2 regions of the Bittarella sp. HCP28S3_D9 genome follow, and region 2 is predicted to be linked to the other one. Evidence: predicted binding sites of a transcription regulator. Region 2 holds the regulator's gene; the other holds the start of a gene.

Region 1 (11,542 bases), on a different contig from region 2:
TGGTGGCGTCTGCCCCTGTGGCACTGTAAACGCCCCGTCCCCGGCTATACCACATCCAATAGGTGTCGCCCTGGTCAAAGGGGACGGGGTCTTTGTTCAGGGCAAAACCAAAGTCACTGTTGGTGTAGTAGTTGTTGGGGTCTTTCACCGGGGGCGGGCTGCGAAAGGTGGCGGTCACTGCCCAATCGCAGTTCAGGCTCAAGGCGTTGATGGTCTGAAAGCCGCCCCAGCTGTCGCTCGTCTTACCAGCAGGATTATTGTAGGCGTTTTTCCGCCAGTATAGTGGGGAATCTGTGCGGGCAAGGGTAAAATTCCCGTTTCCGTTGTATGAGGTGGGCGCGCCGCCGGTGTTGCGGATGGTGAATACCTTTTCGTAGTCGGTGGTCGCCACCGACGCCTGGGCGGTGCGCTGTACGGGAGGAATGCAGGCCAGCGCAAAGGCGGCGGCCAGCACCAGGGCGCACAGCCGGCCCCACAGGGGCTTGCCCCTCGCCGCTCGCTGCGGGCGCCCGGGCTTTCGCCCCTCTCTCTGTACCAATTTCATGTTTTTTCCCTCCTCTATTGGGTTTACACTTACGATAACTCATTAATAGGGCGTCGGTCAGAGGGCAAAAAGCTCACAAAAATGCAGGGAATTTTTCCCTGTTAAATTGGTGGCGAAATCGGTCGAATCTGTGCTATACTGTCTGCGGAAAGAGCGCAGAGGAGAGGGTGTTTGATTTGACGGTGAGCCACAAGCAGCTGGGCCGGTGGCTGGAACAGGCCCAGCAGGGGGACGAGGGGGCCTTTGCCAAGCTGTACGCCGCCACGGTGGAGGCGCAGTACTACCAGGCCATGGCCCTGCTGGGAAACCCTCACCTGGCCGACGACGCGGTGCAGGACAGCTACGCCTCCCTCTACAAAAATGCCGCCAATATCCGCGACCCACAGGCGGTGGTGGCCTACCTCAACCGGGCCACCCGCTCCTGCTGCCAGACCATCCTCCGCCGGGAGCGGCGGGCCCCGCTGGCGGAGGGAGCAGCCCTCTCCTCCCACCCCGACGCCGCCCCCGGCGAGGGGGCGCTGGACCGGCGGGAGACTTCCATCGTCCTGGCGCAGGCCCTACAGCGGCTGCCCGAGCGGGAGAAGATCGCCGTCATCCGCTTTTACTGCCAGCAAGTCCCCCTGCGCCAAATCGCGCAGGAACTGGGCTGTTCTCTGGCCACCGTCAAGCGGGCCCTGGCCAGCGCCAAGGCCAAACTCCTCCTCTACTTGAAGGACAGTTTTGCCCTGGTCCCCGCCGGTCTGGCCCTGCGGTGGGCGCTGCCCCGCTCCTCGCGGGAGAGCGCCCGGCAGGCGGGGCTTCCTCCTCCGCCCCGGCGGCGGGTGACCCTGCCGGCAGCCCTTGCCTGTATCGCCCTGTCGAGCGCCTTGGTCCTGCTGGTCGGGCAGGTTTTGCCAGCCGCGCCGGCCGGGGACCAAATCCCCCCCTATTTTGCGGACTTGCAGGTGGAGGGGAGCTTTGCCCGCCTCACCCTGCGCGACGACGGCAGCGGGGTGGACTGGGAAAGCCTGCGCCTGACCGGCGGCCAAGGCCAGTCCCTGCCCCTGGAAAAGCCCGACCCCGCCAGCGGAGAGGTGTGCGCCAGGGTGTCCGACGGCGAATACCGGTTGGCCGTACGCGACCTGTCGGGCAATGAAACGGTCCTCCCCTTCTCCGTTTCACCCCTCCCCTGACCGTCTCTCCGCGCATGAAAAAAGCCGCGGCTGAAGTTGCCGACCGACCGTTTCCCACACACGAAAAAGCACAGTTGATGGTATGGAGAAAAAAGTCGCTGGCAGATCGCCCCCTCTCGCATGAAAAAAGAGACATCATTAAAAGCAAGGAGGAAAAAGTCGCTAGCTGACCGGCCCCCTGCGCATGAAAGAGCGCCACAGCTGAAAACACGGGGAAAAGTTGTCGGCTGATTTTTCCCCGCGCATGAAAAAAGAGCTGCAACTGAAAGCATGAAAAAAGGGGCCGGCTGGCGGCCGCCATCAACACCACAGGCAGGGCCAACCGCGCCGTCGTTAAGGACCGCCCTTACAAGGGGGCCGAGTTCAACATCTGGCAGGATGCCAAGGGCGCTCACTTCGCCTTTGATTTAGACGCGCCGGTGACCATGTTCGGCCTGGATATGACCCACCCGGCCTGCGCCCGCTGACTTGTCCCCCCACACATGAAAAAAGCCACAGCTGAAAACATGGAGAGAAGTCACTGGCTAATTATTCCCCCGCGCATGAAAAAAGCCGCGGCTGAAAGCACGGGAAAAAAGTTGCCTGCCAATTATTTTTCCGCGCACAAAAAAGAGCCCCCACCCGGTCTCCCGGGCAGGGGCTCTTTTGCGTGTGATGCTCTGTTTTTCAGAAGGAGTTTCTCGCGCGGATGCTTACATCATCCCGCCCATGGGGGGCTGGGCCATACCGGCGGCGGGGTTCTCCTCTTTCTGGTCGGCGACCAGGCTCTCGGTGGTCAGGACCATGGCGGCGACGGAAGCGGCGTTCTGCAGGGCGCTGCGGGTCACCTTGGTGGGGTCGACGATGCCGCTCTCCAGCATCTCGACGTACTGGTCGCTGTAGGCGTCGTAGCCGTAGCCCATCTTGCGAGAGCGCTTGATCTTGTCGACCACGACCGAGCCCTCGACGCCGGCGTTGGCGGCGATCTGGCGAACCGGCTCTTCCAGGGCCTTCAGGACGATGTTGGCGCCGGTCTTCTCGTCGCCGGTGCAGCTGGCGGCCACCTTGGCCACCGCGCCCACGGCGTTGAGGTAGGCGGTGCCGCCGCCGGCGACAATGCCCTCGGCCACAGCGGCCTTGGTGGCGGACAGGGCGTCCTCGATGCGCAGCTTGCGCTCTTTCATCTCCACCTCGGTGGCGGCGCCCACTTTGATGACGGCCACGCCGCCGGACAGTTTGCCCAGCCGCTCCTCCATGTGCTCCTTCTCAAAGTCGGAGGTGGAGGCGGCGATCTCGTTTTTGATCTGGGCGATGCGCTCGTCGATGGCCTCTTTGGCGCCGGCCCCGTCGACGATGATGGTGTTCTCTTTGGTGACCTTCACCTGCTTGGCGTTGCCCAGCTGCATGACGGTGGTGTCTTTGAGCTCCAGGCCCAGCTCGCTGGAGATGACCTCGCCGCCGGTGAGGATGGCGATGTCGCGGAGCATCTCCTTGCGGCGGTCGCCGAAGCCGGGGGCCTTGACAGCCACGCAGTTGAAGGTGCCGCGCAGCTTGTTGACCAGGATGGTGGTCAGGGCCTCGCCCTCGATGTCCTCGGCGATGATCAGCAGCTTTTTGCCGGCCTGAACGATCTGCTCCAGCAGGGGCAGCAGGTCCTGGATGCTGGAAATCTTCTTGTCGGTGATCAGGATGTAGGGGTCGTCGAGGACGGCCTCCATCTTGTCGGTGTCGGTGACCATGTAGGGGGAGATGTAGCCGCGGTCAAACTGCATGCCCTCGACCACTTCGGAGTAGGTCTCGGCGGTCTTGGACTCCTCGATGGTGATGACCCCGTCGGCGGAGACCTTCTCCATGGTCTCGGCAATCAGCTTGCCGACGGTCTCGTCCCCGGCGGAGACAGAGGCGACCCGGGCGATGTCCTGGGAGCCGTTGACCTCTTTAGCGTTGGTGACGATGAAGTCCACCGCGGCGTCGACGGCCTTCTGCATCCCCTTGCGGATGATCATGGGGTTGGCGCCGGCGGCCACGTTCTTCATCCCCTCGCGGACCAGGGCCTGGGCCAGAACGGTGGCGGTGGTGGTGCCGTCGCCAGCGGCGTCGTTGGTCTTGGTGGCGACCTCTTTCACCAGCTGTGCGCCCATGTTCTCAAAGGGGTCGTCCAGCTCGATTTCCTTGGCGATGGTCACGCCGTCGTTGGTGATGAGGGGGGAGCCGAACTTTTTGTCCAGCACCACGTTGCGGCCCTTGGGGCCCAGGGTGACCTTGACGGTGTCGGCCAGCTGATCGATGCCGGCCTGCAGGGACTGTCTGGCTTCCTCGCCGAATTTGATCTCTTTTGCCATGTTGCCTTACTCCTTTATCAGTTGTAGTGATGTGTAAGCGGTTGTCTGCGGGCGGTCTGGGCCGGTCTTACTCGACGATGGCCAGGATATCGCTTTGCCGCAGCAGGGTGAATTCCTCGCCTTCCACCTTGACCTCGGTGCCGGCGTATTTGCTGGCGATCACCTTGTCGCCCACCTTCAGGGTCATGACGACCTCGTTGCCGTCCACCATGCCGCCGGGGCCCACGGCCACCACTTCGGCCACCTGGGGTTTCTCCTTCGCGGCGTCGGGGAGAATGATGCCGCTGGCGGTCTTCTCTTCCGCCTCGAGCAGTTTAATCAGAACGCGGTCAGCCAAGGGTTTGATGGTCATACTGAATTCCTCCTATATTATAGTTTTGTAACATTGGATTGGCAGTCTATATACCCGAGTGCTAAATATCATTGTAATCACTTTCCCGCAAAAATCAAGGGGTATTTCCGGAAAATCAGTTAAAGTCAAAAGAATTTACATTTTATACAAATTTAAAGGCCAGTTTTTTCCCTCCATGTGCATTTTTGGGCCGACTTTGGCTGTAAAACAGCACTTCCCTGCTTTTCAGTTTAGGGGCTTGAACCTCTTTCCATACCTGTTGAACACGTCAAATTGCCCTTTCGACACAAAAAACAGCCCCGCGAGAGAAAAATTTTCTCCCGCGAGACTGTTTTGTAGCCATTTTCTGCGACAGAGTGTGATTTTGTCTTCTCCGATTCTGCGGCGCGCCGCCCGCCGCAGAGAGCATTGCCTTAAAAAAGGCTGTTTTTTAGCTGTCTCAAATGTCGGGGGTGATCCCCTTTTTGCGCAGGGCCGTCTTGCGCAGCAGGTCCACCGGCAGCACCAGGGTAGAGATGAGGAGCACCGTCGCCAGTTCCCGCAGGGTGAGCCCCGCCACCCGGAAGAGGCTGCCGCCAAAGTAGATGAGCAGCAGCTGCACCCCCGCCACCGCCGCCATGATGACCACGAAAGCCCGGTTGCCCCCCAGGTTGGCAAACAGGTTGACCCGCGGGGTGCGGGCGTTGAAGCTGTTGAGGATGCCGGTGAAGATGAAGAGGGCGAAGAAGGCGGTCATGAAGTACTGCTCCCCCAGTTCAATGCGGAAGAGGTGTTTGAAGAGATCCACCTTCAAAAAGGCCACGCAGAGGCCCACGGTGAACACCCCCATGCAGACAATCTGGTGGACCATGGAGCGGGTGAGCACCGGTTCGTCCCGCCGCTTGGGGGGCTCTTCCATGTACTCTTCCAGCGGGGGCTCGCCGGCAAAGGCCAGCCCGGCCAGGGTGTCCATGATGATGTTGATCCAGAGCATCTGCATCACCGTCACCGGGGTGTCGATGCCGATGAAGGGGCCGATGACCGAGACCCCCACGGCGCAGAGGTTCATGGTCAGTTGAAAGACGATGAATTTGCGGATGGACTTGAAGATGGTGCGCCCGTAGAGGATGGCCCGGGTGATGGACTGGAAGTTGTCGTCCAAAATCACGATGTCTCCGGCCTCTTTGGCCACCTCGGTGCCGCTGCCCATGGCAAAGCCCACATCGGCCTTTTTCAGGGCCGGGGCGTCGTTGATGCCGTCGCCGGTCATCCCCGCCACCAGCCCCAGCTCCTGGGCGGCCTTGACCAAGCGGCTCTTGTCCTGGGGCAGGGCCCGGGCCACCACCCGGATGCCGGGCAGGGCGTCTTTGAGCTGGCTGTCGCTCATGGCGGCCAGTTCCCCGCTCTCGAGGATGGCGCCGGGGGCGGCCTCCCGCAGAAGGCCCACGTCCCGGGCGATGGCGGCGGCGGTGTCCCGGTTGTCGCCGGTGATCATCACCACCTGCACCCCCGCCGCCTGGGCCTGGCGCACCGCCTGCTTGGCCTGGGGGCGCACCTCGTCGCGGATGCCCACCAATCCGATGAGGGTCAGGTCGGAAAAGCGGCCGCCCCCCTCCCCCACCGGGACGGCGCTCTGGCAGAGCACCAGCACCCGCACCGCCTGGGCGGTCAGCTCTTTCCAGCGCAATTTGAGCAGCTTGAGGGAGTCCAGGGGCCGGGCCCGCCCCTCCCCGTCCACGTACTTGGTGCAGCTCTCCAGCAGTTTTTCCGGCGCGCCCTTGACGAAGGTGCGTCCGTCCTCCAGCGTCACGGCGGCGTATTTGTTGGCCGAGTCAAAGGGCACCCGCCGGGCCACCTGCACCTCGCCCTTGGTGCTCTGGGGCAGGGCAAAGGCCAGCAGCGCCCGGTCGGTGGCGTTGCCCCCCAGCGGGCCCTGGGGGCTGATGACCGCCTGGTTGTTGTAGCGGCAGCAGTCCTCCACCTGCCGCCAGAGCCCCTTTTGCCCCCGCAGGGTGGCGGCGGTCTTGTACTCCCTGCCGTCCCCGGCCAGGAAGTGGGTCACCTCCAACCGGCCCCGGGTGAGGGTGCCGGTCTTGTCGGTGAAGAGGATGTTCAGGCTGCCGGAGGTCTCGATCCCCACCAGCTTGCGCACCAGCACGTGATCTTTGAGCATCCGCCGCATGTTGGAGGAGAGGACCACTGTGATCATCATGGGCAGCCCCTCCGGCACCGCCACCACCACCACGGTGATGGCCAGGGTCACGGCGTGCAGAATGTGTTCGAGCACCAGCGAGGGCTGGGCAAAGAGGGCTGAGATGGCCGCCGGGTCGAAGTGGTTGGAGAGGAAGAAGGCGTTGAAGAGGTCGGCGACGGCCACCAGGGCGGCGGCGCAGTAGCCCAGCCGGGAGAGGATCTTGGCCAGCCCCCCCAGCCGCAGCCGCAGGGGGCTCTCCCGGGTCTCCTCCTGCATCTCCCGGGCCATGCCGCCATAGAAGGTCTTGTCCCCCACGGCCAGCACCTCCATGGCCCCCTCGCCCGAGCAGACCACGCTCCCCCGAAAGAGCCAGTTGGGGGCGGCCAGGTCGGCTTTCCCCGCCTCTCCGGCGGCGGGCTTTTTCTCCACCTCGGCGCTTTCGCCGTTGAGGGCGGACTGGTCCAGGTGGAGGCTCCCCTCCACCATCACCCCGTCGGCGGGCACTCGCTCCCCCGCCTGCAGCAGCACCACGTCCCCCACCACCACCTCGTCGATGGGGACCGAGGCGGCCATCCCCGCCCGGCGGACCCGGCACTGGATGCTGGCCGCGTCCTGTTGCAGCTTGATGAAGGCCGACTCGCTGCCGTACTCGCTGAGGGTGGAGACAAAGGTGGCCAAAAAGATGGCCACCGCGATCCCCACCGTCTCGAACCAGTCGAAGTCGCGGAACAAAAAGACGATGTTGATGGCCAGCGCGCAGAGCAGCACCTTGATGATGGGGTCGCCGAAGCTGGCCAGGAACTGCTTGAAAAACCCGCTGCGCTCCCCCTGGGTGAGGGCGTTGGAGCCGTATCGCTGGCGGGCCTGCTCCACCTGGATCGGGTTGAGCCCCCGGCGGTAGTAGAGCGATGGCGCCATAGAAGTCATGTCGCATTCCTCCCTGTGAACATTCCTGCATTTTTGGGGACGGGACTTGTCCCTTCTCTCCACTCTATGCAGCCCGGGGCGGGGAATATGCTCGTCCGCTCCAGGCCTGTCCCCCTGTATCGGGATGAGCCGGCCTGTAGCGCGGAAAAGGGGGAGAAATTGGGGTGCCGCGCTCGGCGCTCCCCGACAAGCGCCCCTCCGACGGCGGAAGGGGGGCAGCAGGCGGGCCGCGTCGCTTGTCCCCCTGCCGGCTTTGGCCGCACGCCAAGAGGGAGGTTGCTGGAAGGGCCCCCGCCACCAGGCTGGCCCTGCTTGTCGGGGGCCCAGCACACGTCGAGACAGCAGAGGAACGCTCACCAGGAGGACCTCTACCACTGGTCGAGCCCTGCTCGCTGGGGCCTGGCACAGGGAGGGGCGGTGGCGAGACGCTCACCTAGAGGGGTTCTGCTACTAAGGCGGATCCTACTCGCTGGAACTCAGCATAGGGCAGGATGGTGGGGGGACGCTCATTGGGAGGACCTCTATCAATAGACAGGCCTTGCTTGACGGGATCCGGCGCGCGGTGGGGCGGCAGGTGAACGCTCGCCTGGAGGGATTTTGCTACTAGGCGGGCCCTGCTCGCTGGGGCCCAGCGCGCGGTGGGGCGGCGAAGGGCGCTCATCGAAAGGGCCTCTGTCACCAAACGGGTCCTGCTCGCTGGAACTCGGCGTACGGCAGGACAGTGGGGGCGCCCATCGGGAAAATCTCTGCCACTGGTCGAGCTCTGCTTGTCGGGGCCCGGCACACGATGGGCACGTCAAAGCGCCAGCCGCCGGACCACACCGCCATGGAGGCGGTGGAGACGCGCCGACAGCCCCCCCCGGCTGGGGACAGGGGCCCAAAGGATCGGAGATTGCGCTCCCGCCTTCACCGGAGGTCAGGACTGCCATTTTACAGCTGCTCTTGGCCGGGCGCGCAGGCAGCCGAGCCCCTTGGGCCTCGGTCGAAGGCGAAGCTCTGAGGGGCTCCCGCCACCAGTTGGCCCCGCTCCTGGGCTGTGGCGCACAGCGGCCGCCGGCGGGGGTGGCTGCGACAAAATTGCAAAAAGCAGTCCCGCCCCCTTGACGGGGCGGGACATCTGCTGTAGGATAGATACCAACGGTATGTATGTGAGGTGAGAGGGATGGCGAGGAACAAGCACCCGGAGGAGACAGTGGAGAAGATCCTCGCGGTGGCCCGGCGGCTGTTTGCCCAAAAGGGGTATGAAAACACCTCGATCCAGGACATCGTCGACCAGCTGGGCGGGCTCTCCAAGGGGGCCATCTACCACCACTTTGGCTCCAAAGAGGACATCTTTGACGCCGTCTGCCGCCAGCTGGGGGAGGAAAACACCGCCCTCTACGCCGCCATCCGCGACGACCCGGGGCGAAACGGCCGGGAAAAGCTCAAGGCCATGCTCGAGACGGCCTGCCAAAACCAGAACGACCACGACTTTGTCTCGATGGTGGCGCAGACGGTGCTCGACCCTCGCTTTCTGCGCACCCAGTTCGACGAGGTCATCTCCACTGTGGCCCCCCACTACGTGCAGCCGGTCATCGAGGAGGGGCTGCGCGATGGCTCGCTGCCCCGGGCCATCCACCCCAAAGAGCTGGCCCAGGCCATCTCGCTGCTGCTCAACCTCTGGGCCAACCCCTTTTTCGTCCCCGCCACCGGGGAGGAGATGCAAAACCGCGCCCAGGTGCTCCGCCGCCTCTTTGAGGGGGTGGGGCTGGACATCATCGACGACGAGATGGAGGCGACCTTCTTTCGCCACACCGCCCGGCACCTCTCCGGCGAAGAGGACCGCCCCTAGTGCCCGCCCTGTCCCCTCGTTCCCCCGCCGACCTGTCAAAAAACTGCTCCCCCTGCGGAGCAGCTCTTTTTTGACAATATACATACCGTCGGTCGGTATCTATATTTACAAATCAGGAGGTATCCATGAACACCACGACCAAAGCCAAACTCTTCCGCCGCGATTTCACCCTGGTGGCGATCGGCCAGATCGTCTCCCTCTTCGGCAACGCCATCCTCCGCTTCGCCCTCCCCCTCTACCTGCTGCGCCAAACCGGTTCGGCGGCCCTCTTCGGGCTGGTGAGCGCCTGCTCCTTCCTGCCGATGATCGCCCTCTCCTTTCTCGGCGGGGTGCTGGCCGACCGGGTCAACAAGCGCAACATCATGGTGGCGCTGGACTTTTTCACCGCCCTGCTGGTGGTCTCGGTCTACCTGGGGCTGGGGCGGCTGCCCCTGGTCCCCCTCGTCCTGGTGGCGCTGATGCTCCTCTACGGCATCAGCGGCACCTACCAGCCCGCCGTGCAGGCCAGCATCCCCGCCCTGGTGGAGGGGGAGCAAGTCCTGCGGGGCGGGGCGGTCATCAACCAGATCTCCTCCCTCTCGGGGCTGCTGGGCCCCATCGTGGGGGGAATGCTCTTCGGCGCCTTCGGCATCTTCCCCATCCTGGAGATCAGCGCCGCCTGCTTTTTTGCCTCGGCGGTGATGGAGCTCTTTATCCGCATCCCCTTCACCCCCCGGGAAAAGGGGCCGGGGGCCCTGTCGATCGTCCGCGCCGATCTGCGCGACAGCACCCGCTACATCCGCCGGGAAAAGCCCCTTCTGGCCAAGGTCATCCTGCTGGTGGCCGCCATCAACCTGGTGATGACCTCGGTGATGACGGTGGGCCTGCCGGTGGTCGTGGTGGACACCCTGGGGATGAGCGACCGGATGCTGGGGCTCTTTCAGGGCATCGGGGCCCTGGGCGGGCTCTGCGGCGGGCTCTTTGTCGCCGCGGCGGGCAGCCGCCTCACCCTGCGCCACTCCCCCCGGCTGCTCCTCCTCTGCAGCGCCTTTGCCGGGGGGCTGGCCCTGCCGCTGTTGCTGGGTCTCTCCCCCGCCGCCGGCTTCTGGCTCATCACCGCCTTCAGCTTCTTCATCATGGCCCTGGCCACCGTCTTCAGCGTGCAGATGATGGCCGCCGTTCAACTGGAGACCCCGCCCCAGCTGGTGGGCAAGGTCATCGCCCTGATGATCGCCCTCTCCATGTGCGCCCAGCCCCTGGGGCAGGCCATCTACGGCGCCCTCTTCGAGCAGTTCCCCGCCGGGGGCGGGGTCATCCTCCTGGCGGCAGCCATCCTCTCCGCCGGGCTCTCCCTCCTCTCCCGCCGCATCTTTGCCGACGCCTAGGCCGCCCTGCGCACAAAAAAGAAGGCACACCCTCTCGGGTGTGCCTTCTCGCCGGTTTGACGCCTAGCGGATGAAGTTGGTGCGCAGCGGCGCTTCGGGGGCCGGCGGGTTGACGCCCGCGGCCTTCCCCGCCTCGATGCAGCGCAGCAGCCAGGCCATGTTCCGGCCCAGGGTGCGCATGATCTGCAGCCCCTCCAGGTCCTGGCGGACCTCCTCCGGGGTGTTGCCGTGCACCATGTTCCAGTACTGGGAGGAGACCACCGGCATCTTGGCGATGGTGAAGTACTTGTTGAGCGCGTCCAGCGAGGCGGTGGTCCCCGCCCGGCGGGCCGAGGCCACGGCCGCCCCCGGCTTGTAGGCGAAGGCGGCGCTGCCGGCGTAAAAGGCCCGGTCCAGCACCGAGAGGATCCGCCCGCTGGGGTGGGCGTAGTAGACCGGGGTGCCAAAGACAAAGCCGTCGGCTCCCTCGGCCTTTTCGATGAGCCGGTTGACCACGTCGCTGTCAAAGACGCAGCGGCGCTCCATCTTCCGGCAGCCGCCACAGCCGATGCAGTCGCGCACCGGGTCGGCCCCCAACTGCAAGATCTCGGTCTCCACCTGCTCCTCTTCCAGGGTGGCGGCCACCTCCGACAGGGCGGTAAAGGTGCACCCGTTTTTATTGGAACTCCCGTTGACCAGCAAAACTCTCATCAGGCTGCTCTCCCTTCTCACTGTGGGCGGCCCCGCCCGGGGCGGGCCGCCTGTCCTCACGTCTCTCTGTGCTTTAGTATAGCACGGCCGCCCTCTTTTTTCCAAACGGTTTTTCAGCGGCGGCAAAGGGGGCCCGGGGGCGGGGGCGCCCCCCCCCCACCCGCCGCC
Region 2 (19,704 bases):
TGGAGCCCACCGGCGGCCCCGGCCTCATCTTCAAAACCCTGCCGGCGGTCTTTGACTCCATGCCCCTGGGGCGGTTTTTCGGGCTGGCCTTCTTCTTTTTGGTCTTTATCGCCGCCCTCACCAGCGCCATCGCCCTGTTGGAGGTGGTCGCCTCCTTTTTCATCGACACCTTCCACTGGCGCCGCCGCACCGCCACCCTGGTGATGGGCGGGCTGATGGCCCTCATCGGGGTCTTTGCCAGCCTCTCCATGGGCCCCCTCTCCGGCTTCACCATCGGGGGGATGAACCTGTTTGACGCCATGGGCTTCCTCACCGACAAGATCCTCATGCCCCTGGCCGCCCTGGCCACCTGCCTCTTTGTGGGCCACGTCTGGGGGGTGGGCAAGGTGACCGAGGAGGTGGAGCGCTGCGGCAAACGGTTTGTCATCCGCCGCGTCTACGGCTTCCTCATCCGCTGGGTGGCGCCCATCCTCATCGCCGTCATCTTCGTCATGGGACTCATCGGGGGGTAAGTTCCCCTTTTCCCAAAAGCCCCTGCGCTTTTTTGGCGCAGGGGCTTTTTTCTGTCGCCCCTTCACAGCGACAGTGGGCAGTGCTCCCCCCTTCGCTTTCTCTGGCCGCCCCCGCTTTTGCCCGACAAGACGGTCCTCTCGCCCTCTTTTGACAGCATTTTTTGGCCATCTCGCTGCATGTAAACTGTCCAATATTGGCCAATCCGCCAATCTTTTCCCGCTCCCTTGACTTTTCCGCCCAGGGCTGTCTATACTGGGACTGGACATCGGCATGACTGCCGAGGACCGGTGGTAGGAGGTTTGACGCGCAAGCTGTCTCTTCTGCCTATTTTTTTGCCCTTTTCGTCACCGCAAGATCAGCAGCAACGCGTTGCAGCCGCTTCGCCTTGCTGTTTTTTTGCCCTTTTGGGGATTTTTATCCGCCCCTGCCCGGGGCGATCGCGGCGCACAATACACTTTCACAGAAAGGATGAACGATATGACAAAAGACATGACCCGCGGCAACCCGGGAAAGATCCTCTTTCTCTTTGCCCTTCCCATTTTGTTTGGGAACATCTTTCAGCAGCTGTACAGCATGGTGGACTCCATCGTGGTGGGCAACTTTGTCGGCTCCGACGCCCTGGCGGCGGTGGGCGGCTCCTACGCCATCACCTTCGCCATCACCGGCATCGCCTTCGGCCTCTCCAACGGCGCCTCCATCCTCATCGGCCAGTACTTTGGCGCCGGCCGCAAGCGGGAGGTGCGCCACTCCATCGTCACCTGCGTGGCCTTTTCCATCGCCCTCTCCCTGGTGCTGGCGGCGGTAAGCATCCTCGCCACCCCCGCCCTGCTGCGCCTGCTCAACACCCCCCAGTCCCTGATGAGCATGTCCAAGCAGTACATCTACATCTACTTTTTGGGGCTGGTGTTCACCTTTACCTACAACATCCTCTCCTCGGTCTTTCGGGCGCTGGGGGACTCCAAGACCCCGCTGCTCTTCCTCATCATCTCCTCCATCACCAACATCGTGCTGGACCTGTGGTTTGTCATCAGCTTCGGCTGGGGGGTGGCCGGGGTGGCCATCGCCACCGTCATCTCCCAGGCCATCTCCTCGGTGCTGGCCCTCTTCGCCCTGCAAAAGCGGCTGGCCTCCATCGCCGCGGCCGACGAGGAAAAGCTGGACGCCGAGCCCCTGCGCCGCCAGTTCTCCCCCGCCCTGCTCAAGCAGATGATCAAGCTGGCCATCCCCACCACCGCGCAGGAGATTGCCATCTCCGCCGGGATGATGATCATGCAGGCCCTGGTCAACGGCTTCGGCCCCGTCATCATGGCCGCCTACACCGCCGCCATGAAGATCGAGAGCCTGGCCATGATGCCCATGGTCAACATCAGCACCGCCGTCACCGGCTACACCGCCCAGAACATCGGCGCCGGGAAGGTGGGCCGGGTCAAGACCGGCTACCGCTACTCCCTGCTCATCTCCCTGGGCTTTGCCGTGCTGATGGCCGGGGTGGTGGTCCTCTTCGGCGGGCCGCTCTGCTCCATCTTCGTCAGCGGCGAGGGGGCCGAGGCGGTGATTGCCGCCGGGGCCAACTACCTGCTCTACTCGGCCGCCTCCTACTTCCTGATGGCCCTGCTCTTCCCCGCCGAAGGGGTGATGAAGGGCGCGGGGGACGTCAACCTCTTCATGGTGTTCGCCCTCTCGGGCATCGCCTCCAAGACCATCGCCGCCCTGGCCCTCTCCCCCATTCTGGGGTACACCGGGATTTGGATCGCAGTGGTCATCGGCTGGCTGGCCGAGTGCATCGGCACCACCGTCCGCTACCTGACCGGCCGCTGGAAGGACAAGGCCATTGTCCGCCCCGCCTCCGCCGAGGAGGTCGCCGCCCAGTAGCCCCACGCCGCCCAAACCACCGCCGAAACGGGTGGTATCTGCGGGCCCGAAGGAACATCGCTCGGACCTTTCCCCTAAAAGGGATCGCCATTTTGTGCGCGCATGACACCCGCTGTATACCCGCAACGGTCCCCACCCCCTCCGTGCGGCTGACATCTCATGCGCATAGACATCTGCCGTCACTGGCAGCCCGGCAATCCAGTAGACCATCTCGCGCCGCCCGTACCCAAAATTGCCTTTCTCTTTATGCCTTCGGCGCCCCTCCTTTCAGGGGGCGCTGCGCCAAGGCAATTGGATTTCTCGACGGACCCCAGGGGGCGCTAACGCTAGAAAAAACGGCTGAGAGCAGGTTGCTCTCAGCCGTTTTCCACCTCTGCAGGCAGCTGGTAGAGGTAGGCCCGCCCCGCCTTGCCCGCGCGCTCCACCAGCCCCAGGGAGGCCAGCACGTTCAGCGCCCGGCGGGCCATCTCCAGGCGCTGGCGGGCGGCCTTGGCGTACTCTTTGGCGGTGAACGGCTGCGGCAGGTCGGGGGGGATCAGCTCCCCCCACTCCCGCCAGCCGGAGACCCACACCTGGCCGAACAGCCGGGTGGGCACCCGGTCGCTGCGGGTGGCCCGCCGCTTTTTGGTGCGGTCCCAGCCGTCGAGAAGGCGGTAGTCCTCCACCTCCAACAGGGGGATGCAGAACCGCAGCCCCTCCATTTGTAAAAAGTCTTTTATTTTATACAGTTCGTAGAATACGTCTGCCGCCTGTCCCCGGCGGGGGGAGCGGTTGCGGGCCACCACCTCGCCGCTGGACGGGTCCACCCAGTTGACCCACTTGAGCTGGGCCACCGGGTAGACCACCGTCACCGGGCAGACCGGCAAAAAAGCCGCCAGCTTTTTGCGCAGCTTGTCAAAGCCCTTTGTCTGGATTTCAAAGATCCCCTCGCTGCCCACGATGTCGGCCACAAAGCCGCCGACCCGGGTCTCCTGGTTCTCGCCCGCGGGCTCAAAGTAGTTTTTCAAAATCGCGTGCAGGCTCTTCTCCCCCAGGGTGCCGATCCCGGCGCGCAGCCGGTCGCCCCCCTGCACCCGCAGGCGGGCCTCCTCAAAGCGCTGGGGGTTGCCCGACTCCACCATTGCCACGCCTCCAGTCAATACAATTCGTATATTATCTTATAAAAATTACAAAATAGCGATTTCTGCGGTGGTGCCGCCCACCAATTTCAGCAGGTCGCCGGGGGCGCACTCCACCTGAAAGCCGATTTTGCCGGCGCTGAAGATGATGGTGTCAAAGAGGAGGCAGCTCTCGTCCACCACCGTCTTGTAGGGCTTTTTCATCCCCACGGGGGAACAGCCGCCCCGCACGTAGCCGGTGACCTGGTTGATTTCCCGGACGTGGATCATCTCCACGCTCTTCTCCCCGGCCGCCCGGGCCGCCGCCTTCAAATCCAGCTCGGCGGCCACCGGGATGCAGAAGACCAGGTAGCTGCCGCTGTGGCCCCGGCAGACCAGGGTCTTGAAGACCTGCGCCGGGTCCTGCCCCAGTTTGGCCGCCACCCCCTGGCCGTCGATGACCCCGTCTTGGTGGTCGTAGGCGTGGGTCTGGTGGGGGATCCCCTCCCGCTCCAAAATGCGCATCACGTTGGTCTTTTCCGCCTTTTTCTCCCTGCCCATGGGCGCGCCCTCCTTTTTCCCTATTGCGGGTTTTAGTATACCACGTTCCCCGGCGGGCGGCCAGTGCGCAGAACCAAAAAAAGAGGGGGCCCAGCAGGCCCCCTCCCCATGGACAGTCGTCTGTTACAGCTTGCCGCCCTCCAGCTCAAAATAGCTCTGGGGGTAGTGGCAGACCGGGCACTTCTCCGGCGCCTTCATCCCGGTGCAGATGTAGCCGCAGTTCTTGCAGACCCAGGTCTCGGCCTGGGGCTTTTGAAACACCTCGCCGCCGTCCAGGTTCTGCTTCATCTGGTTGTAGCGCTCCTCGTGGGTCTTCTCGATCTCCCCCACCAGGCGAAAGCGCTCGGCAATGGCGATAAAGCCCTCTTCCCGGGCGGTCTTCTCAAACTCCTTGTACATCTCGCTCCACTCAAAGTGCTCCTTCTCGGCGGCGTCCACCAGGCTGTCGGCGACGCCGGGGACCTCGCCCCCCTTGAGGTATTCAAACCACATCTCGCCGTGGGCGCGCTCGTTGGCGGCGGTGAGTTTGAAGAGGTCGGCAAACTGCTCGTACCCCTGCTCCTTTGCCTTTTTGCCGTAGAGCAGGTATTTGAGATGGGCCTGTGCCTCCCCGGCAAAGGCGGCCAACAGGTTGTCGTGGGTCTGGCTGTTTTGCAGTTCCATAGAAGATTCCTCCCATTTGGGGGCGCAGAGACACACCCTGCCGCCCGGTGTTTTTCACCCTTCAATATGGGCGGTTTGGGGTACCAATATGCAGCCGGATGTGGTACAATTTCCAAACGAGACAGACGCCCACCGGGCGCAAAACAGGAGGAGACGAGAGATGCAGACCATCGGGATCATCGGCGCAATGGAAAAGGAGATCGCCCTCATTCGGGCCAACTTGAAAAATCTGCAGGAGGTGGTGGTGGCCGGCGGCACCTACCTCTCGGGCCAGCTGGGAAGACAGCAGGTGGTGCTGACTTGCAGCGGCATCGGCAAGGTAAACGCCGCCATCAGCGCCCAGATCCTCTGTGACCGCTACCGGGTGGACGCCCTGCTCAACACCGGCATTGCCGGCAACCTGGCCGACGACCTGGGGCTGGGGGACGTGGTGGTGGCCGAGCAGGTGCTCTACCACGACTTTGATCCCTCCATCTTCGCCCAGTGCCACCCCTACACCCCGGTGCTCAAGGCCGACGGGGCGCTGGTGGAGCAGATCTGCCGCTGCCTCGACCAGATCGGCGGGGTGCGCTACAAGCGGGGCGTCGTCGCCACGGGGGACCAGTTTGTCAGCGACAGCGCCGTCAAGGCCGACATCATCGCCCGCACCGGCGCCGACTGCGCCGAGATGGAGGGGGCGGCCGTGGGCCACACCGCCGTCAAAAACGGGGTGCCCTTTGGGGTGATCCGGCTGCTGTCGGACACGGCCGACGACGAGGCCGAGAGCATTTACGAGGACTTTGCCGACCGCGCCGCCGAGTTGAGCGCCGAACTGCTGGTGCGGGTCATTCAGGGAATGGCGTAAAGGGGGGGGGGGATGTTCCCCCCTCCCTTTTTTGATTGGGAAACGGCGATCTTTGGCTGGCGTTTCGACGCTGCCAAAATGCCGGTCTTGTTCTTTTGCCCACAACCTGTTAAAATTGAGGAAATAAGGGAAAAAGAGGCGAAGGGAGGGCCCCCGCATGCCGCTGCAGGAAAAGCCGAAGGGACACCGTCGCTGGACAGTCACAGCCATCCTCCTCTGCCTCTGTTTTGTCGTGGGCAGCGTTCTGTTTTTGGCGCAGATGGGGCACCAGTACACAGACGAAAATCTGCTCTATCTGAAAAACGCCGTCCGCCAGCACGAGACCGCCCTCATCAAACAGGTGGACGGTGACTTTCAGACCCTGCACGGGGTCGGCGTCTTTGTGGCCGAACAGGACATCACCGATTTGGAGCAGCTGGCGCAGCTGATGGGCGAAGTCAACGAGGGCAACGCCTTCACCTGCATGGGCTTTGCCACCGCCGAGGGGCGGCTGGAATTGATGGAGTTGGGCGGCCGCCGCTACCGCAACCTGGACGTTTCGGGGGAGGATTTCTTCACCCGCGCCCTGGCGGGGGAGGACGTCATCTCCGCCGCCATCGCCGACCCCTTTCGCGAGGGGGAATCGGTCCACTACTACGCCGTGCCGGTCGAGCGGGCCGACGGCCAGGTGCTGGGCGTCCTCTGCGCGGTCAACAGCGTCTCGGTCATCCAGGAGATCCTCGACGCCCCCCTCCTGGACGGCAGCGGGTACACCGACCTGTACAGCAATACGGGGGCGGTGATCCTCGCCTCGTCCCGGGCCTCCTCTGCCACCCCGGCGGCGCTGGACGCCCTGGAGGGGGTCGATGGGGCGGAGAGGGCCGACCTGCAAGCCGCCTTAGAGCGGGGGGAGAGCACCCACTTTCACTACCTCGCCGGCGGGGTCGCCATGCTGGCGGTGCTGGAGCCCGCGGGGATCGAGGACTGGTTCGTGCTGGCCTCTGTCCCCCTGCAGGCCCTGCGCCAGCGCTACCTGGCCACCTCGGTGGGGGCCGTCGCCATCATCATCGCGGCCTGCGCCCTGTTTTTGCTGCTGCTGTTCCAGCAGCGGCGGATGATGAGCCGCAACCAGGCGGAAATCGAACGGCTGGCCTATGTGGACCCGCTGACCGGCGGCCGCAACTACAACAAATTTCTCCTGGACGCCGAGGTCGCCCGCAGGGGAGACGGCCCCTTTGCCGTGTGGTATTGCGACCTCAAAAAATTCAAATACTACAACGACGCCCTGGGCTACCAGATGGGCGACCAGCTGCTGCGGCAGATGTACCGCCTCTTTCAGGAGGGCGAGCGCCCGGGCGAGGTGTTCTGCCGGATGGCGGCAGACAACTTTGTTGGGCTGCGCCGCTACCGGGAGCGGCAGGAGTTGACCGACTGGTTCGACCAGCTGCTGCACGCCCTCCACCAGCCGGAGGAGAGCGCCGCCAACCTGGCCTACATCGGGCTGTGCATGGGCTTTTGCTGCCTGGAGCCAAAAGACAGCGGGCTGACGGTCAACGAGCTGATCGACCGGGCCAACATGGCGCAAAAGTCGGTCAAGGGGGAGGCGGGCAGCGGCTGCGCCTTCTTCACCGAGTCGCTGCGCCGGCAAAACCTGCAGGAGTCGGCGCTGGAGGCACAGGGCAAACAGGCCCTGCGCCTGGGACAGTTCCAGCCCTATTTTCAGCCGAAATTCGACATTCAAAACGGCAACCGCCTGGCAGGGGCGGAGGTGCTCTGTCGCTGGATCCACCCCGAGCGGGGGGTCATCCCCCCCTGCGAATTCATCCCCGCCTTTGAAAAGAGCGGACTGATCGTCCAGCTGGACCGCTACATGTTCCGCCAGGCCTGCCAGTGGTATCGCCGCCACCTGGACGGGGGCGGCCGGCCGCTGAACCTGGCGGTCAACGTCTCCCGAGCAGGGCTCCTGCGGGAGGACTTTGTCGACTACTACGCAAAGACCAAGGAGGAGTTCTCCCTGCCCGACGGCCAGCTTGAGCTGGAGGTCACCGAGAGCCTGGCCCTGGGGGGCGAGACCCTCTTTCTCCAACTGGTGCAGCAGCTGCACCAGCGGGGGTTCGTCTGCTCGCTGGACGACTTTGGGTCGGGCTACTCCTCCCTCAACCTGCTGAAAAACCTGCCCATCGACGTCCTCAAGCTGGACATCCTCTTTTTCCACAAGAGCGTGGACAAGAGCCGGGAGCGCATCGTGGTGCGCAACATCATCCAGATGGCCAGGGAGCTGCACATCCGCGTCATCGCCGAGGGGGTCGAGAGCATGGACAGCGTGGCCTTCCTGCGGGAGGCCGGCTGCGACACGGTGCAGGGCTTTGTCTTTGCCAAACCCATGCCCCTGGCGGATTTCGAGCGCCGGCTGAAGAGCGAGGATTAGCGCGCACCTTCCCTCTCTGCGCCATAAAAAAGAGGACTGGCAAAAGCCAGTCCTCTTTTTTCTATCAGAGCCTCTACACCTCGGGGAAGAGGGGCATCAGCTCTTTTTTGAGCACGTCCACCAGCCCCAGGTCGCTGATTTTCACCTTGGGGATCACCGGCAGGGCCAGGGTGGCGATGCGCAGCAGGGGGTTTTTCTGCTGCAGTCCCACCTGGCGCAGGGCCTTTTTCATGGCCACCGACTGGGCCGCCACCTGCTCCCAGGAGAGGTTGGACATCAGTCCGCCCACCGGCAGGGGGAAGGTGCAGAGGACCTCTCCCCCGGCGGCACAGGCGATGCCGCCGCCGCACTCCCGCAGCTTTTTGTAGACGGCGTAGCCGTCCTCCGGGGTCTTGTAGACGATGGTCAGGTTGTGGCAGTCGTGGGAGACGGTGGAGCCGTCGGCCCCCCGCTCCAGGCCGAAGCCGCGGACCACCCCTTTGGCCAGGGTGCCGTTGCCGTAGCGGTTGATGACAATGGCGTAGCAGAGGTCGCTGTCGCCGGAGATGTCCACCCGGCCCTCTCTGACCGGCAGCGTCTCCACCACGGCGTCGGCGGTGGAGACCTCCATGTCGCCGTAGGTCATCACGTTGACCGCCACCTGCTCCCCACAGCCGGCGGGGGCCGCCAGGGCAAAGTCGTCGGCGGTCAGGTCGGGCACGTCCATGGAGTTGACCGTCTCGAAGGGGTGGGCCTGCTGGGGGATCTCCACCAGCAGGGCCCCGTCCTCCGCCACCTTTTTGCCGGCGGTGAAGACCTCCTTGACCTGCAGGTTCTGCAGGTCGTCCAGCAGCAGGAAGTCGGCCACATAGCCGGGGGCCACCGCCCCCAGGTTGTCCAGGCGGGCGGCCTGGGCGGGCAGCAGGGTGGCGCTGCGGATGGCCAGGACCGGGTCCATCCCCAGGCTGACGGCGTGGCGGACCACGTCGTCGATATGCCCCACGTAGAGGATGTCGTCGGCCTCTCTGTCGTCGGTGCAGAAGGTCAGCCGGTCCAGGCAGGGGAAGTCCTTGACCCCCTCCCAGACGGCGGTGACGTTGCGGGAGATGGAGGAGTCCCGGGCGTCAACGTAGATGCCGGCGCGCATCTTGTCCACCGACTCCTCGCTGGTGGTGGACTCGTGGCAGGTCCAGGGGCCGCCCACCCGGTAGGCGGAGACCATCCGCCCGGTCTGGCGGGGGAGGTGGCCCTGCAGGTAGAGGCCCTCCTCCTCGGCGGCGGCGATGATGTCCATCATCCGCTCCTCGCCCTCGACCACCCCGACAAAGTCCATCACCTCGGCCAGGCCGTGGACGTTTTCCAGCTTGGCCAGCCGGTGGATGGTGCCGGCGTCAAAGGTGGCCCCGGCATTTTCCAGCCCGGGGACCGAGGGGACGCAGGAGGGGATGTTGATGAGCTGGCGCATGGGCAGGCCCAGGGCCGCATCGTGCATGTAGTGGACCGCCTCCTCCCCGGCGACGTTGGCGATCTCGTGGGGGTCGGTGACGGCGGTGGTGGTGCCGTGGGGCAGAACGGCGGCGGCAAAGTTGCGGGGGGTCAGCATCGAGCTCTCCACGTGGACGTGGGCGTCGATGAAGCCGGGCACCAGGGTGCGGCCGCGCCCGTCGTAGACCTCTTTGGCCAGGTGCAGGTCCGCCTGGGGGTCGCCCGCCTCCACGTGGGCCACAAAGCCCTGGTGGACAAAGACGGTGGCGGGGTAAACCTCGCCGGTGAAGACGTTGACGTACTGGACGTTGGCGATGGCCAGGTCGCAGGGGATGCGGCCCAGGGCCGCCTGCAACAGGGCGCGCTTGTCGTTGGGCTGGTATTTCATCTTTTCAGGTCTCCTTTTCTCTTTTCCCCGGCCCGGCCGCCGCCCGCTGCAAGGGGCGCCCGGGTGCCGGTCTCTCTCCGCAGGGTGTTCGGGTGAGCTCTACGTCCGCCTTACAGCGGGGTGTTGTAGAGGAAGTAGAGGACAAGGGGCACACAGAGGACGTACATCCCGGGATGGACCTCTTTGAAGCGGCCGGTGATGCACTTGATGAAGACGTGGGCGAGGATGCCGGCGGCGATGCCGCTGGCGATGGAGCCGGTGAAGATGACGAAGAGGATCATCACGAAGGGGCCAAATGCCTCGGAGAAGTTGGAGAAGTCGATCTTGCCGATGTCGGCCATCATCAAAAAGCCCACGAAGATGAGGGCCGGACCGGTGGCGGCGTCGGGGATCATCAAAAACAGGGGGGCGGCGAAGACCGAGAGGAGGAAGAGGGCGGCGGTGGTGACGGCGGTGAGGCCGGTGCGGCCGCCCGCCTCGACCCCGGAGGAGGACTCCACATAGGTGGTGATGGTGGTGCAGCCGGTGAGGGCGCCCACGCAGGTGCCGATGGCGTCCACCAGGAAGGGTTTCTGGATGCCCGGCAGGTTGCCGTCGTCGTCCAGCATCCCCGCCTTGCCGGCCACCCCCAGCACGGTGCCCAGGGTGGAGAAGAAGTCCCCGAAGAAGGCGATGAAGATCAGCACGATGAAGGCCGGGGTGAAGAGGCCGGAAAAGTCAAACTGGAAGCAGAGGTTGCCCACCTGGCTGAAATCGGGCAGCTTGAAGAGCTGGGTGGGGAGGGTGGTGACCCCGAAGGGGATGCCCAGCAGGGTGGTGGCGACGATGCCGATGAGGATGGCGCCCTTGACCTTGAAGGCAGTGAGGGCGGCGATGATCAGCAGCCCCACCACCGCCAGGATGACCGAGGGGGAACGAAAATCGCCCAGCCCGATGCCCCCTTCAAACACCCCGATGCCGGTGTTTTTGAAGCCCAGGTAGGCAATGAAAAAGCCGATGGCCGAGCCGATGGCCAGCTTGATGTTCTTGGGGATCATCCGCACGATCAAGTCGCGGATGCCAAAGACCGACAGCCCCAGGAAGATGAGGCCCGAGACCAGGATGACCGCCATGATCTGCCCAAAGGAGATGCTGCCCGACTGGAGCAGCGCCCCCAGCATGAAGTTGCTGCCCATGCCGGTGGAGAGGGCGAAGGGCATGTTGGCGTAGAGCCCCATCAGCAAAGTAATGAGGCCGCTGATCACCGCACAGGTGACCACGACGGCCTCTTTGGATACAGAAATTCCGTTGATGTCGACAATGGCCGGCACCGCGCCAAATCCCACAATGGCGCTGGGCTGCACCACCAGTACGTATGCCATGGTCATAAAGGTGGTGAGTCCGGCGATGATCTCGGTCTTGACCGAGGTCTTCCGCTCGCGCAGGCCGAAAAATTTCGACAGCTGTCCCATAGTTTTCCTCCTCTTTTCGCGTTTCGGGTTGTTGTTTTGGTTTCTGCAGCTTTTTTGTCGGCAGTCACTAAATGGACAACTCACAACACGCACGCGGCCGGCGGAGGCGGAGAGACAGCTCCGCCCGGCCGGTGAGAAGTTAGCCATAGTACTTCATTTACGGTGAAGTGTAGAAACTACCCGCCATATCCGGGTATTATATAGCAACCAGCGACACCCCGAGTATACCCCACCCCCTCCCCCAAAAGCAAGGGGAGGGCGCGCCGAAAGTGCGCGGCAAAAACAGGGCGAAATTTGTTCTTTCATACAAACTTTTGCATCTTCTCTTTTGCATCTCTCCAAAAATTCATGCAGAGTGTTGAAAAACCGATCAGCCCTTCGCCGCCCTTTTGTGGGGTCATCCACTTTGCGCGCATCCCCCATTTTGGATAAAAAAGAGGCGATTTTTAGATAAAAACGGTTCGCTAAGTTCCCTGGCAAGGCCCTTTTCGCAGGGAGAGGGGATCGCCGCTGCTGGGAGACAGATGCGCCCTTTCCTCGCCCTCTCTCGGCCCCCGCCGACACATCCCCTTATCCGCGAAAACGGTCCCCCTTCCAGCTGACGCCTTTTCCCTCTCGGGCAACCGCACACCACGGGGAAAAACAGGGCAAATGGCAGGTGGCAAAGAGCAAAGGGCGCGGACAGTGCAGGCGGTGAGGGGCGAGAGGGAAAAGGCCGGAGAAGCAGTTGCGCCGCCACTCTGCCCCCGCTGTGCCCGGGCCAGCACAGCCATCTCTCCCGGAAAACCTGTCCCTCCCCTAGCCGTCGGTTTCTTTTCTCCTCCCCGTCAGTCGTGCAGCGCAGGGCAAAGCAGGGCAAGGTAGAGGGCAAGGCGGGGTAGGGGGCAAGACAAACGGTGGCGAAAAGGAGCGCAATTGAGGAAAGGCAGCCGCGCTGTCAGCCTGTTCCCCACCATATGCGGCCAGAACACTCCTGGGTAAGCCTCATCCTCCCTGGGAAACGCTCTTCCCCCCTTGCCGCCGAGCAGTTGTGCAGCCCAGGGCAAGACCAGGAGCAAGGCGGGCGATGGACTGCGGGGAGAGATGCGGGGAGGGCGACTGCGCTATTTCTCTGGCCCCACTGTACCCGCCCGGTAGCCCACCTTTTGGGAGGACCTATCCACCCCATCAGCGAACTTCCCTCCTCCCCCACCAGCTGATCACGTATCGCAAAACAAGGCGAAACAGGAGACCAGGTCAGCGTCGGGAGGGCCAGAGAGGGCAACCGCGCTGTCACTCCGTCTCCGCCGCTCCCAACCAACGCACCTCCTTTCTCGAAAGACCTGTCCTCCTTTGGCCATCTCCTCCCCCCTTCCCCCGTCGGGCTGCCACATCATGCGGGACAAAATGGGGCGGGGGCAAGGCAAATCGCGAAGGTGAAGGGGAGCAGGAAAGCCCGGGGGGCACACCCACCGCCCGCGCCGCCCGGGGAGAAGGGTGACAAAAAAGTAGGGCCCCGGCCAAATGGCCGGGGCCCTGTGCAGAGACCTCTACTTCCAGAGGTCTTTGATGCGCTCGAGAAAGCTCTTTTGCTTTTCGTAGTTTTGCTCGATGGAGAGGGATTGCTCGAACTCCTCCAGCTCTCGCTTCTGCTCGCGGTTGAGGCGCTTGGGCACCTCGATAGTGACCTTGACGTACTGGTCGCCCTTGCCGCGCCCATTGAGGTACTGGATGCCCTTGCCCTTGAGGCGGAAGGTGGTGCCGGGCTGGGTGCCCTCGGGGATCTGGTACTTGACCTTGCCGTGCACCGTGGGGACCACCACCTCGCCGCCCATGACGGCAGTGTAGTAGCTGATGGGCACGTCGCACCAGACATCGAATCCCCGCCGCTCAAACAGGGGGTCGGGGCGGACCGAGACCACCACGATCACGTCGCCGCTGGGGCCGCCGTTGTACCCGGCGTCCCCGTAGCCCCGCATGGCAATGGTCTGGTCGTCGTCGATGCCGGCGGGGATCTTCACCTCCACCTTGCGGGTGACGGTCTTGCGGCCGCTCCCGTGGCACTTGGAGCAGGGGTTCTCGATGATTTGGCCGGTGCCGCCGCAGCGGGAGCAGGGCCGGGTGGACTGAATGACCCCAAAGGGGGTGCGCTGGCCCACCGTCACCTGGCCGGTGCCGCCGCAGTCGGGGCAGGTCTTGGGGGTGGTTCCCTTGGCCGCACCGGTGCCGCCGCACTCGTCACAGGCTTCCTGTTTCTGCACCTCGACGGTCTTGGTGCAGCCGTGGGCGGCCTCGAAGAAGTCCAGCACCACGTTGATGTGGCTGTCCCCGCCCCGGCGGGGGGCGTTGGGGTTCTGCCGGCGACCGCGACCGCCGCCGAATCCGCCCCCGAAAAAGCTCTCGAAGATGTCGCCCAGGTCGTCAAACCCGCCGAACCCGCCGCTGTAGGCCCCGCCAGCGCCGCCGGCGCCGTAGTTGGGGTCCACCCCGGCATGGCCGAACTGGTCGTACCGCTGCCGCTTGGCAGAGTCGCTGAGCACCTCGTAGGCCTCGTTGACCTCTTTGAAGTGGGCCTCGGCCTCCTTGTCGCCGGGGTTGAGATCGGGGTGATATTTTTTCGCCAGCTTGCGGTAGGCCTTTTTCAGCTCGTCGTCGCTGGCGCTCTTGGAGACGCCCAAGACCTCGTAGTAATCGCGTTTATCTGCCAATGGATACCACCTGTTTCCTTTTTAAAGTAGCGGGGGAAGGGGGCGCTTTTGCCGTACCAGTATAGCACAGACCCGGCGCAGCGTCCACCGCACCCCTGCCGCCAAACAGGCCGACTGCTCTGCTCGTCGGCCTGTGACTCGCTGCTTTGAGGCGCAGCAACTTATTTCTTGTCGTCGTCCACCTCGGTGAAGTCGGCGTCGACCACCCCGTCGTCGCCGGGGGCGGACTGGGCGCCGGCAGCGCCGGCATCCGCGCCGGCGGCCTGCTGCTGGGCGGCGGCCTCTTTGTAGACGCGCTCGGAGACCTCGTAGAACTTCTTCTGCAGCTCTTCGGTCTTCTGCTTCATCTCGTCCACGTTGCCGCCGGAGATGGCGCTCTTGAGGGCGGTGAGCTTCTCCTCCAGGGCGGATTTCTCCTCGCTCTGCAGCTTGTCGCCCAGGTCGGCCATGCTCTTTTCGGTCTGGTAGACCATCTGGTCGGCGCTGTTTTTCACGTCGATCTCCTCGCGGCGCTTCTTGTCCTGCTCGGCAAAGGCCTCGGCGTCCTTCACGGCCTTGTCGATGTCGTCCTTGGACATGTTGGTGGAGGAGGTGATGGTGATGTTCTGCTCCTTGCCGGTGCCCAGGTCCTTGGCGTAGACGTGGACGATGCCGTTGGCGTCGATGTCAAAGGTGACCTCGATCTGGGGCACCCCTCTGGGGGCAGGGGCGATGCCGTCCAGGTGGAAGCGGCCCAGGGTCTTGTTGTCGGCCGCCATCTCCCGCTCGCCCTGCAGCACGTGCACCTCGACCGAGGTCTGGTTGTCGGCCGCAGTGGAGAAGATCTGGGACTTCTTGGTGGGGATGGTGGTGTTTCTCTCGATGATCTTGGTGGAGACGCCGCCCATGGTCTCAATGCCCAGGGAGAGGGGGGTGACGTCCAGCAGGAGGATGCCCTCCACGTCGCCGCCGAGCACGCCGCCCTGGATGGCGGCGCCGATGGCCACGCACTCGTCGGGGTTGATGCCCTTGAAGGGGTCTTTGCCGATGAAGTTCTTGACCGCTTCCTGCACGGCGGGGATCCGGGAAGAGCCGCCCACCATCAGCACCTTGTGCAGTTCAGAGGCGGAGAGGCCGGAGTCCTTGAGGGCCTGGCGGACCGGGGCCATGGTGGCCTCCACCAAGTCGGCGGTCAGCTCGTTGAACTTGGCGCGGGTGAGGGTCATATCCAGGTGTTTGGGGCCGGTGGCGTCAGCGGTGATGAAGGGCAGGTTGATGCTGGCCTGGGCCATGCCAGACAGCTCGATCTTGGCCTTCTCGGCGGCTTCTTTGAGCCGCTGCATGGCCATCTTGTCCGAGGAGAGGTCGATGCCGCTGTCCTTCTTGAACTCGCTGACCAGGTAGCCGATGATCCGGTCGTCGAAGTCGTCGCCGCCCAGCTTGTTGTTGCCGGCGGTGGCCAGCACCTCCTGCACCCCGTCGCCCATCTCGATGATGGAGACGTCGAAGGTGCCGCCGCCCAGGTCGTAGACCATGACCTTCTGGTCGTCCTCTTTGTCCACCCCGTAGGAGAGGGCGGCCGCGGTGGGCTCGTTGATGATCCGCTTCACGTCCAGCCCGGCGATGCGGCCGGCGTCCTTGGTGGCCTGGCGCTGGGCATCGGTGAAGTAGGCGGGCACGGTGATGACCGCCTCGGTGACGGTGGTGCCCAGGTAGGCCTCCGCGTCGGCTTTCAGCTTCTGCAGGATCATGGCCGAGATCTCCTGGGGGGTGTAGTTCTTGCCGTCGATGGCCACGTGGTAGTCGCTGCCCATGTGGCGCTTGATGCTCATCACGGTGCGCTCGGGGTTGGTGATGGCCTGGCGCTTGGCCACCTGGCCCACCATCCGCTCGCCGTCTTTGGTGAAGGCCACCACCGAGGGGGTGGTGCGGGCGCCTTCGGCGTTGGCGATGACGACGGGCTCGCCGCCCTCCATGACCGCCACGCAAGAGTTGGTCGTACCAAGGTCAATGCCGATGATTTTTCCCATTGTCGTTTCCTCCTATTTCAATCCGTCGATCTGTACTGTATGGTTGTGAGGGGCGGCGGCCCGCCCCGGGATACTTGGTTTAGTTGGCCACCTTGACCATGGCGTAGCGGATGACCCGCTCCCCCAGCAGATAGCCCTTTTGGAAGACCTCCACCACCTGGCTCTCGCCCAGGGTCTCGTCCTCCACGTGCATCACCGCGTTGTGCAGCTGGGCGTCAAAGGACTCGCCCACCGGGTTGATTTCCGAGACACCCATCTTCTCCAGCACCTCGCGGAACTGCTTGAGGGTCATCTCCACCCCGGTTTTGAGGTCGCTGTCCTCCTGGCAGGCGTCCACCGCCCGCTCGAGATTGTCCAGCACCACCACCACCTGGGAGAGGGCGGAGGCCACCCCGTCGGTGAACATCCCCTCCTTCTCCTTGGTGGAGCGCTTGCGGAAGTTGTCGTACTCGGCGCGCAGGCGCAGCAGCCGGTCGTTTAGGTCGCTGTTCTCCTGGCGGCAGCCGGCCAGCTGCTCCTCCAGGGCCTCTACCTCTTTGTTCTTCTTGGGCTTTTTGGATTTTTTCTCGCCCGCCTTCTCCTCTTTTTCGGGGGCGGCGGGGGCTTTCTCCTCCGCCGGGGCGGTCTGTTCAGCTTCGGTCTGGGCCGTCTTCTTTTCCGGTTCCACCTGCAAGCTCCTCTCTATTGTTATTGGGTCGGGAGGGGGAGACCCCTCACCCGTCCCCGTCGGTTCCATTTAAGATCCTGCCCAGCAGGTCGGTAAAATAGGCCAGGTGGGGGATGATCCTGGTGTAGTCCAGGTGCCGGGGGCCGATGATCCCCAGCACGCCGGTGTGCTCGTCCCCGAAGAGGTAGCCGGTACTCACCAAGGTGGTGCCCGCCAGCTCCTGGTCCAGGTCGTCGCCCAGCAGCACCGCCACGTTCCCCCCCTCTTTAGGGGCGGCCCGCAGCAGGGTGTCGGTCTCCTTGAGCAGCTCGAGAAAGGCGTTGTAGCCGTGCTCCGGCGCGGCGTAGCGCAGGAGGTTCGACTGCCCCTCCAGGTGCACCTTGGCCCGGCAGAGTTCGGCGCACATCCGGCAGATGAGCTGCACTGCGGGGGCCAGACAGAGGTAGTCGCCCCCCAGTTCCCGCTGCAGGAAGTCGTCCCGCAGCAGCGCCACCTCGTGCAGCGGCCGGTGGAGGAGGTTTTTGCGGCAGAAGCCCGAGAGCTTCTCCAGCTGCCGCTCCCCCGCCGGCAGCCCCAGCTGGCAGACCTGGTTGAGCACCAACCCGGTGTTGGTGAGGGCCACCAGCGCCAGCGTCTGGGGGGTGAGGGCCACCACCTCCAACTTCTCCATCGACAGGTCGGAGAGCTGGGGGGAGGTGGCGAGGACGGCGTAGTTTGTCATGTAGGCCAGAAGGGAACTGGCCCGGGTCAGGAGGATGTCCGGGTCCCTGACCCCCTGGCGGAGAAAGCGGGCGATCTCCCGCTGTTTCTCCACCGGCAGCTCCCGCCGCGGCATCAGGTGATTGATGTAGTAGCGGTAGCCCTGGGCGGTGGGGATGCGCCCAGCAGAGGTGTGGGGCTGTTTGACACAGCCGAGGGCCTCTAGCCGGGCCATCTCGCTGCGGATGGTGGCGCTGGAAAAGGCGTCGCCCGCCAACTTGGCGATGGCCCCGCTGGAGACCGGCTCCCCGGTTTCAGAGTAGAGGTCGCAGATGGCCTGAAGCACAAATCCCTGTCTCGGCGTCAACATCGTCCCGCCCCCTTTCCGGCGGCCGCGGCACCCGTTTAGGGGGGACAAATGCCGAAGCAGCGCCGTTTTTGCGTTTAGCAGTCGAGCCTCTCGACTGCCAACACATACAGTCTACCCCCAAAGTCAATAAAAGTCAAGAACTGAAATAAATATTTACATATTGGCAACAGTTTTCCCGGCGCCCCCCTCTAAGGGGGCATTTCTGCACAAAAAAAGAGGGGCCACTGGGGCCCCCCACACATGGGGTCCGCTCCGCCTGCGGGGCGGGGGTATTTTAGAGAGGCGGGGAGGCGCCTCCCCTCCCCGGGCCGCCCCCACCGGGGCGGCCTTCGGGGGAGATGGGGTGCTGGGCGCGGCGGATGTCGTGCAGGATCTGCACCCCTTCGGCCACCGCATAGAGGAGGAAGACCCCCGCCAGGGCGCCGCAGAAGCTGTCCAAAAAGACGGCGAAGCGGGCGGTGAAGGGCACCGGTGGGCCGCCCGATGAGAGGCTGGCCCCGTCGGCAACGGCCAGGAGAAAGCTCCAGACCGCGTCGAGATAGGCGAAGTTGCGCACGATCTTGGCCGCCAGATTCTCGTCCCTTCTCTCCTCTTTCACGAATATCACCGCCTTTTCTACTCATTCTAGTAAATATATGTACTAAAGTCAATAGTAAATATTTTTACTATGCTAAAATGCTGCCAGTTCAACACCAAACGAGAGGGGACGACTCACCATGGTGCCCTACCAGCAGCGGCTGCGGGATCTGCGGGAGGATCACGACAAGACCCAGGCGGAGATCGCCGCCGTACTGGGCACCTCGCAGACCATGTACGCCCGCTATGAGCGGGGGGCCAACGAGATGCCGGTGCGCCACGTCATCGCCCTCTGCCGCTACTACGGCGTCAGCGCCGACTATCTCCTGGGGCTCACGGGGGAGGAGCGGTGATCCCCCCTCCCCCCTCGGCCGCCGCTGTGGTATAATGGCCACAAGGCGGTTGTGCTGCCGAGGATGGCCCGGCAGAGGCGCAAATGCTCCCCACCCCCTGGCCAAATGCCACCGCGCCCGCGGCGCCGGTGGTATGGCAGCCGCAGGGCAGTTGTGATGCCGGGGCGGCCCGACAGATGTACGGATGCCCTCTGCCCCACGGCCAAATGCCATCGCGCCCGCGGCGCTGGCGGTATGGCAGCCGCAGGGCGGTCACGATGCCGGGGCGGCCCTGCAGATGTGCGGACACCCTCTGCCCCACGGCCAAATGCCGCCGCTCCTGTGGCCTTGTCGGCCGCAGGGCGGTTGCAATACCGCAGCGGCCCGGACGGCGCAGACGGCCCCTGTCCCCTTCCCCTGCCCTTGGTCCTCTGCCTGCGGCAAAGCGGCATCTGCCCCGCTGCAGCGGCGCGCCGGAAGGGGAGAGTCGCGCACCGACCTTTTTTACCAAATACAAACGGCGCCCCGGCCTGTCGCCGGGGCGGATGGGAGGCAATTTGTCAATGAACGCACTGCTGATCTGGTACCCCAAATGTTCCACCTGTCAAAAGGCCAAGGCCTGGCTCGACGAGCACGGCGTGGCCTGCGAGACCCGCCACATCGTGGAGGAGACCCCCACCGCGGCCGAACTGGCCGAGTGGCACGCCCGCAGCGGCCTGCCCCTGAAGCGGTTTTTCAACACCAGCGGTTTGGTCTACAAAAACGAGCACATCAAGGACCGTCTGCCCGGGATGAGCGAGGAGGAGCAGTACGCCCTGTTGGCCCAAAACGGCATGCTCATCAAGCGCCCGCTGCTGCTTTTGGGGGACCGGGTGCTGGTGGGCTTTCGCCCCGCCGAGTGGGAGGCCGCCCTTTAGAAAGGAGCACCTGTGATGCCTGATTTTTCTGCCTCGGCGGCCCTCTGGCCGACGATCTTTACCGTTTTGCTGGCCCTGGCCGACTGTTTTCTGGGCTTCAAGCTGAGCAAGTTCTGGATTTCCCTGGCGGGCTTTGTCCTGGGCGCGGCCCTGGGGGGCTGGCTCGCCGCCCTCCTCTCCATCGAGG

Evidence for each region. The regulator HrcA, encoded in region 2, represses chaperone genes, less so after heat shock. The targets are predictions, from matches to a motif close to TGTTAGCACTCNNNNNNNNNGAGTGCTAACA.
Region 1: a site for HrcA is predicted at 4,426-4,456, ahead of ACTNAU_RS13040 (co-chaperone GroES). Genes of this name have one in related genera too.

What each region holds. Positions count from the first base shown of each region.
Region 1 is NZ_JBQHTP010000037.1:6-11,547, reverse strand. It holds partial or broken gene ACTNAU_RS13055 (hypothetical protein) at 1-544, opposite strand, end outside; gene ACTNAU_RS13050 (RNA polymerase sigma factor) at 712-1,716, shown strand; gene groL (chaperonin GroEL) at 2,409-4,037, opposite strand; gene ACTNAU_RS13040 (co-chaperone GroES) at 4,105-4,389, opposite strand; gene ACTNAU_RS13035 (calcium-translocating P-type ATPase, PMCA-type) at 4,829-7,489, opposite strand; gene ACTNAU_RS13030 (TetR/AcrR family transcriptional regulator) at 8,652-9,320, shown strand; gene ACTNAU_RS13025 (MFS transporter) at 9,446-10,684, shown strand; gene ACTNAU_RS13020 (flavodoxin family protein) at 10,748-11,374, opposite strand.
Region 2 is NZ_JBQHTP010000024.1:28,929-48,632, forward strand. It holds gene ACTNAU_RS11465 (sodium-dependent transporter) at 1-512, shown strand, start outside; gene ACTNAU_RS11470 (MATE family efflux transporter) at 982-2,385, shown strand; gene ACTNAU_RS11475 (hypothetical protein) at 2,742-3,506, opposite strand; gene ybaK (Cys-tRNA(Pro) deacylase) at 3,552-4,043, opposite strand; gene ACTNAU_RS11485 (rubrerythrin family protein) at 4,167-4,706, opposite strand; gene ACTNAU_RS11490 (5'-methylthioadenosine/adenosylhomocysteine nucleosidase) at 4,867-5,550, shown strand; gene ACTNAU_RS11495 (putative bifunctional diguanylate cyclase/phosphodiesterase) at 5,708-7,957, shown strand; gene ACTNAU_RS11500 (adenine deaminase) at 8,031-9,809, opposite strand; gene ACTNAU_RS11505 (NCS2 family permease) at 9,920-11,260, opposite strand; purine riboswitch at 11,387-11,484, opposite strand; gene dnaJ (molecular chaperone DnaJ) at 12,790-13,947, opposite strand; gene dnaK (molecular chaperone DnaK) at 14,109-15,956, opposite strand; gene grpE (nucleotide exchange factor GrpE) at 16,036-16,692, opposite strand; gene hrcA (heat-inducible transcriptional repressor HrcA) at 16,670-17,692, opposite strand; gene ACTNAU_RS11530 (hypothetical protein) at 17,967-18,290, opposite strand; gene ACTNAU_RS11535 (helix-turn-helix domain-containing protein) at 18,409-18,621, shown strand; gene ACTNAU_RS11540 (arsenate reductase family protein) at 19,164-19,517, shown strand; gene ACTNAU_RS11545 (hypothetical protein) at 19,533-19,704, shown strand, end outside.